2 regions of the Stenotrophomonas sp. YJH_SMC_43 genome follow, and region 2 is predicted to be linked to the other one. Evidence: predicted binding sites of a transcription regulator. Region 2 holds the regulator's gene; the other holds the start of a gene.
What was found. Region 2 encodes FliA, which starts transcription of late flagellar genes. Its sites were predicted from a motif close to TAAAGTTTNNCNNNCNNNGGCCGATAA; they were not measured.
Positions count from the first base shown of each region.

Region 1 (3,408 bases), on a different contig from region 2:
ACCGTTGGTCAACTGCTCTTGCCGCGGAGCGCGAAAAGCCCGCGCTGCGCGTGATAGTCGACTGGCAGTCGACTCTACACATGGGTTGCCTGCCGCGCAGCGTTACCGCTGCAGCGCGCGCCGCCCGGGGGCCTCCTGCAATGCCTCGCTGGCCACCACCACGCGGTTGCGGCCGCTGCGCTTGGCCTCGTACATCGCGGCGTCGGCACGTGCCATCAGCCGCTCGTAATCCGGATGACCATCGTGACCGGCCACGCCGATGCTGGCGCTCAGTTCCAGCACCTGGCCATTGGCCAGCGCTACCGGCGACTGTGCGATCTGCCGGCGCAGGCTCTCGGCGATCACGGTCGCCTGCGATTCGCTGGCGGCCACCAGCACCACCACGAATTCTTCGCCGCCATAGCGGAACAGGTAGTCGCTGCCACGCGTGAGCTGGCCGAGCAGGCCGGCCACATGCTGCAACGCGCGGTCGCCGGCATCGTGGCCATGGCCGTCGTTGATTGCCTTGAAATGATCCAGGTCGAGCAGCAGCAGCGAGAACGGTGTGCGGTTGCGCGTGGCCAGCTCGATTTCCCGGCGCAGCACGGTGGGCAGGAAGCGGCGGTTGAGCAGATTGGTCAGGGCATCGCTGCCGGCATCCAGTTCGCCGATGCGCTCGAACAGCAGTGTCATCAGGGTGCGGATGGCGGCCAGGTCCTCGCGTATGGCCGGCAGCACCGCCAGTCGCTGTGCCGGGGCATCGCCGCTGGCCCGCTGCAGGTGGCCGTCAATGCGGGCCATCAACTGGCCCACCTGCTGCGTTTCGCTGCTTTCGCCGAAGCTGGGGATGCCCTTGTGGGTGAACCACAGGCCGAACTCCGAGGTGGCCAGGCTGGCGTTGTCGCTGGCCTGCACATGACCGGCGAGTGCGTAGAGCAGGGCGTTCTCCCAGTCCAGCAGCAGTGCGCGTTGACGCTCGCGTTCGGTGCCGACGTTCTGCACCAGCGAGAACAGCCGGTACGCAGCATCGGCACGGGTGGAGCGCTCGCGTGCATGGGTGTAGGCCAGGGTCATGCCTTCCATGGCGATATCCATGATCGCGCTGAGGCAGTCGATGGCGGCGAACGCGGTGGCGCTGTCGGGCGCGTCGTCGCGCAGGCGCACGAACAGTTCGTGCTTGAGCACGCGCGCGCCGCGGGTGACCAGATCGACCGGAATGCCGACCCGGGCATGCACATCGCCGATCACGCGCTGTGAGGCAACGGTGCTGGCAATACCGTCGGCATCGGTGGTCAGCAGCTGCACCAGCCAGCGTTGCATGGCTGGCTGCAGGCGCTGCTTGACCTGGTCATGGGACAGGAAGCGGCGTGCACGCCCGTCCTGCAACAGTACTTCGTAGAAGCGTTGGGCCAGCGCCGGCGGGGCATCGGCGGCGGCGGCGTGCAGCAGCGCGGTGGCGGCAGGGCCGGCCTGTTGCAGGCAGTGCTGCCAGGCCTCGGCCAGCGGCTGGCTGGCATCGTCCAGTTGGGGTGGTTCCACGTCGATCTCTGACTGCGTACGGCAAACCACGGGTATCGGCCGCGGTGGCGTACGGTTGATGGCAGGTTGGCCGGCCAGTTTACGCGCGATGCAGGGTTGCACGGTGCGCAAAGCACAACGGTGCCGCTGCGGCAATGAGTGAACGCATTTGAGAATCACTCGCATTGATGGGAGAATACGCGCACGGATCGGGCCGCAGGCGACTGCAGCGACGCTCCGCCTCCCCCTCGTCGTTGCCTCAAGCCCTTTGCCAGAGGCCCCGTTGCCCTGCCAGAAGGTCCAGATCATGTCTCCTGCCGTTGTCCTTTCGCCGCGCCCGCTGGCGCTTGCCGTTGCCGCCCTGCTGGCGGGCAGCGCCCTGACCGCCAAGGCTGAAACCGACGCCACCGATATCGACACGGTGCATGTCACCGCCTCGCAGATTGCCCGCCAGGCGTTGGGCACTTCGACCATCACCGCTGAGGACATCGCCAGGCGCCCGCCGGCCAACGACATCGCCGAACTGCTGCGCACCATGCCGGGCGTCAACCTCACCGGCAACAGCGCCTCGGGCCAGTACGGCAACAACCGCCAGATCGACCTGCGTGGCATGGGCCCGGAAAACACCCTGATCCTGGTCGACGGCAAGCGCATCGGTGCGCGTGATGCCGTGCGTATGGGCCGCAGCGGCGAGCGCAATACCCGCGGTGACACCAACTGGGTGCCAGCGGAAATGATCGAGCGCATCGAAGTGCTGCGCGGCCCGGCGGCGGCACGCTATGGCTCCGGTGCGTCCGGCGGCGTGGTCAACATCATCACCAAGCGCCCGACCGGCGACCTGACCGGTGCGGTCGACCTGTACGGGCTGGTGCCCGAGCACAGCGCCGAAGGTGGCAGCGAGCGTGTCGGCCTGCAGCTGAGTGGGCCGATGACCGACACCCTGTCGTTCCGCCTGTACGGCAATCTCAACAAGACCGACGCCGACTCGCTGGACCTCAACCGCCAGTACGCCACCAACCCGAACGCAGTGCCGCCGGCTGGCCGCGAGGGCGTCAAGAACCGCGATGTCAACGCGCTGCTGCGCTGGGACGTGACCGCCAACCAGGTGGTCGAGTTCGAGGCCGGCACCAGCCGCCAAGGCAACATCTATGCGGGTGACCGCGCGGTCAGCACCACCGGCACTTCGACCGGCATCGATCTGGCCGCCCTGGCCGAGGACAAGGCGGAAACCAACCGCATGTACCGCAACACCGGCGCGATCACCCATCGTGGCCGCTGGGGCGATGTCACCTCGCGGGTGACGGCCGCGGTGGAAGCGGTGAACAACTCGCGCATCAACGAAGGCCTGGCCGGTGGCCCGGAGGGCAGCTTCAACGGCACCGACTGGTCGACCTCGCGCCTGCGCAACTACCAGCTGGATGGCGAAGTGAGTTTCCCGACCACGCTGGGCGGTGCCGAGAACATCTGGACGCTGGGCTTCGAGTACCTGGACAGCCGCCTGACCGACCCGTATTCGATGAGCCAGTCCAGCAGCAGTGGCGGCGGACTCCCGGGATTGTCGGCCGATCGCGCGCGCGGCAAGTCCGACGCGCAGACCACCGCCGTGTTCGTGGAAGACAATATCTACCTGGGTGAGCGCTGGATCGTCACCCCGGGCCTGCGCTTCGATCATCACAGCCAGTTCGGCAACAACACCAGCCCCAGCCTCAATGCGCAGTTCCGCATCAGCAGCGACTGGGTGGTGAAGGGGGGTATCGCCCGTGCATTCAAGGCACCGAACCTGTACCAGTCGAATCCGGACTATCTGTATTACACCCGTGGCAATGGCTGCCCGAATGCACTGCCGAGCCTGGGCGCCGGCTGCTACATGCGCGGCAACGCGGACCTGAAGGCGGAAACCAGCCTGAACAA
Region 1 covers NZ_JCAFVQ010000002.1:498,337-501,744, forward strand. The annotation lists gene AC5QAH_RS08635 (GGDEF domain-containing protein) at 103-1,518, opposite strand; gene AC5QAH_RS08640 (TonB-dependent siderophore receptor) at 1,805-3,408, shown strand, end outside.
Region 1: the regulator FliA is predicted to act here: its motif matches at 1,551-1,577, upstream of AC5QAH_RS08635 (GGDEF domain-containing protein).

Region 2 (3,408 bases):
CCGAGGCGATCCAGGATTTCCTGTGCCTCGATGATGAAATCGGCAGTGATGTCGTCGGATACCGCGCTCATGCTTACAGCCCCAGATCCGACAACAGGTCGTCGGCGTCGTTCTGCGAGACCGCGTGGCGGTCCAGTCCCTTCAGTGCCGGCCCGGCCAGTTCCGGGTCGGTGCGATGCTGTTCCGGTGGCAGGCCGAGTGCGCCGAAGCCTTCGTGCACGCGGCGGACGATGCCCACCACGCGACGGATGATCTGCCCGGTCAGGTCCTGGTAGCTCTGGGTCAGGGCGATCTCGGTCAGGTTGTGGCGGATGCGCTCGAGCTGCGCGTCCTGGCCCGGCTGCAGGCCTTCGGCGCGCAGCTGTTCGGTCAGGCTGCGGCATTCCTCGGCCAGGTCCAGGGTGCGGTGCGTGGCCTGCTCGGTCATCGCCACCACGTGGTCCAGGCGCGCGCAGGCATCGTCCAGTTCCCCGGCTTCGCTCGGCACGGTCGGCAGTTCACCCAGCGCCTGCCCCAGTTCGCGGGCCAGCCGCGAGAGCCCACTCATCATCGGCTGCGTGCGCAGCGCGACCAGTCCGTCGATGCGCTGCCGCCAGGCGGCTTCGTCACCGGACTCGAGTGCGTCCAGGGCCTCCTGCAGGCGCAGGGCGAGGGCGCTCTTGTCGACCGTGGTATCCATCAGGCGCTGGCCGCCAGGCGTTCGAAGATCTTGCCGAGCTTCTCTTCCAGCGTCTGCGCGGTGAACGGCTTGATGATGTAGCCGTTCACGCCGCTCTGGGCGGCTTCGATGATCTGTTCACGCTTGGCTTCTGCGGTGACCATCAGCACCGGCAGGGTCTTCAGCTTGGCATCGGCACGGATCGCCTTGAGCAGCTCGATGCCGGTCATCACCGGCATGTTCCAGTCGGTGACCACGAAATCGAACGGCTGGCTCTGCAGCAGCGACAGCGCGGCATGCCCGTCCTCGGCTTCGGCGGTATTGGTGAAGCCCAGATCGCCCAGCAGGTTCTTGACGATTCGACGCATGGTCGAGAAGTCGTCGACGATCAGGATGCGCATGTTCTTGTTCAAAGCAGAATTCCTTTGTTGTTCATTCCGGACGGCCGGGGGCAGCCGCCTCGGGGATGTTCATTCTTCGAGGCCGGCGTCGGCGGCCTCGAACAGCTTCAGCCGGCCACGCAGGCGCAGTACCGCCTGGCCGTGGATCTGGCAGACCCGCGACTCGCTCACGCCGAGCACCGCGCCGATCTCCTTCAGGTTCAGTTCCTGCTCGTAGTACAGCGAGAGCACCAGCTGTTCGCGCTCGGGCAGGTGGCCGATGGCCTTGCCCAGCTCGCGGCCGAACTCGCCGCGCTCCAGCACCTGCTGCGGGGTCGGGCCGCCCTGGGCCACGGTGTCCAGCTCGCCCTGGTCCTCGATGCGCGATTCAAGACTCAGCACCTGGCCACGGGCAGCGTCTTCCATCAGCCGCAGGTACTCGGGCAATGGCATCTCCATCGCGGCGGCCACTTCGGTGGCGCTGGCGGCACGGCCACTGCTCTGTTCCAGGCGGCGGATGGTGGCGGCGGCATCACGTGCACGGCGGTGCACCGAGCGCGGCACCCAGTCGCCACGGCGGATCTCATCGATCATCGAACCGCGGATGCGGATCGAGGCATAGGTCTCGAACGAAGCCCCCTGGTCGGCGTCATAGCTGCGCGAGGCTTCGATCAGTCCCATCATGCCGGCCTGGATCAGGTCGTCGACCTCGACGCTCGCCGGCAGGCGTGCGGCCAGGTGGTGGGCGATGCGCCGCACCAGGTCCGAATGCTGGGCGATGACCTCGTTGGCCGCCGTGCGCTGGACTTCCCGGTACTGGGCTGCGCCTTTCATGCGGCCACCCCGCGCTGCTTGAGAATACGCTCGAGGAAGAACTCAACGCCGCCGCGCGGTTCGGTCGGCGCCTGCCAGCGTGCGGTACGGCGGGCAATCTCGGTGATCGCCAACGCGGCCGGGCTGGACGGGTAGGCCTTTACCACTGGCTGCTGGCGCTGCACCGACAGGCGCAGCCAATCATCCTGCGGCACACAGCCCAGATAGTTCAGCGAGACATCGGCGAGGAATTTCTCGCAGACCCGGGTCAGCTTTTCGTACAGCACGCGGCCCTCGTTGGGGTCGCGCACCATGTTGGCCACCACCTGGATGCGGTCCACGCCGCGCTCGCGCGACAGCACCTTGATCAGCGCATAGGCGTCGGTGATCGAGGCCGGCTCGTCACAGACCACCACCACGGTGTCCTGCGCGGCCTGGCAGAAGGTCAGCACGCCATCGGTGATGCCGGCGGCGGTGTCCACCACCATGATGTCCAGTTCGCGTTCCAGTTCGGAGAACACGTTGACCAGGCCGACGTGCTCGGCCGGGGCCAGCTCAGCCATGTGCCGGCGCCCGGACGCGGCCGGGACCACCAGCACGCCGTTCGGGCCTTCGACGATCACATCGTCCAGCGAGCAGCGGCCGGCGACCAGGTCGGCCAGCGTGAAGGTGGGGTTCAGCCCCAGGATCACGTCGATGTTGGCCAGGCCGAGGTCGGCGTCCAGCAGCAGCGTGCGCTTGCCCATGCCGGCCAGTGCCACGGCCAGGTTGGCCGAGACATTGGTCTTGCCCACACCGCCCTTGCCGCCGGTGACGGCGATGGTGCGCACAGGGCCGAGCGGCTCGCTGCGGGTGGCCGACAGCGGGAAGGTCTTGGTCAGCTTGGCGTACTCACGCGACGGCATGGTTCAACTCCGGGTTGCAGGGCATATCGGCCGCTCGGCGCAAATCTTCAAGGCGAAGTACAAGATTGGCTGCACTGGCCCGGTGCAGGTCGTCCGGAACGTCCTGGCCATCGGTCACCCAGGTGATCGGCAGGGCGTGGTCCACGGCCACCGACAGGGCGTTGCCGAAGCGGCCGGTCTCGTCCAGCTTGCTCAGCACCAGGCCCTGCAGGTTGGCGGCGCCGAAGCGGCGGACCACCTCGTCCATGTCGCCGAAGCTGGTGTTGGCCGGAAGCACCAGCAGGGTGCGCACCTGGCGGGCGGCGCGCAGCCACTGCAGCTGGGCGGCCAGTGCGCGGTCGCGCGGGCCCAGGCCGGCGGTGTCGATCAGTACCAGCTTGTAGTCCTTCAGGCGTTCCAGCAGCTGGTCCAGGTCGGTGCCGCTGTTGGCCTCGTGCACGGCGATGCCGAGCTGGCGGCCGTAGCCGTACAGCTGCTCGCGGGCGCCGATGCGGGTGGTATCGGTGGTCACCAGGGCGACGTCACGCGGGGCGTGCTTCTCGGCGAAGCGCGAGGCCAGCTTGGCGATGGTGGTGGTCTTGCCGGCGCCGGTCGGGCCGACGAGGGCAATCACGCCGCCTTCCTCCAGCGGGTCGACCGGGGCGATCGGCAG
Region 2 covers NZ_JCAFVQ010000001.1:1,301,322-1,304,729, reverse strand. The annotation lists gene AC5QAH_RS06125 (chemotaxis protein CheA) at 1-71, opposite strand, end outside; gene AC5QAH_RS06120 (protein phosphatase CheZ) at 74-679, opposite strand; gene cheY (chemotaxis response regulator CheY) at 679-1,071, opposite strand; gene AC5QAH_RS06110 (RNA polymerase sigma factor FliA) at 1,129-1,872, opposite strand; gene AC5QAH_RS06105 (MinD/ParA family ATP-binding protein) at 1,869-2,756, opposite strand; gene flhF (flagellar biosynthesis GTPase FlhF) at 2,743-3,408, opposite strand, start outside.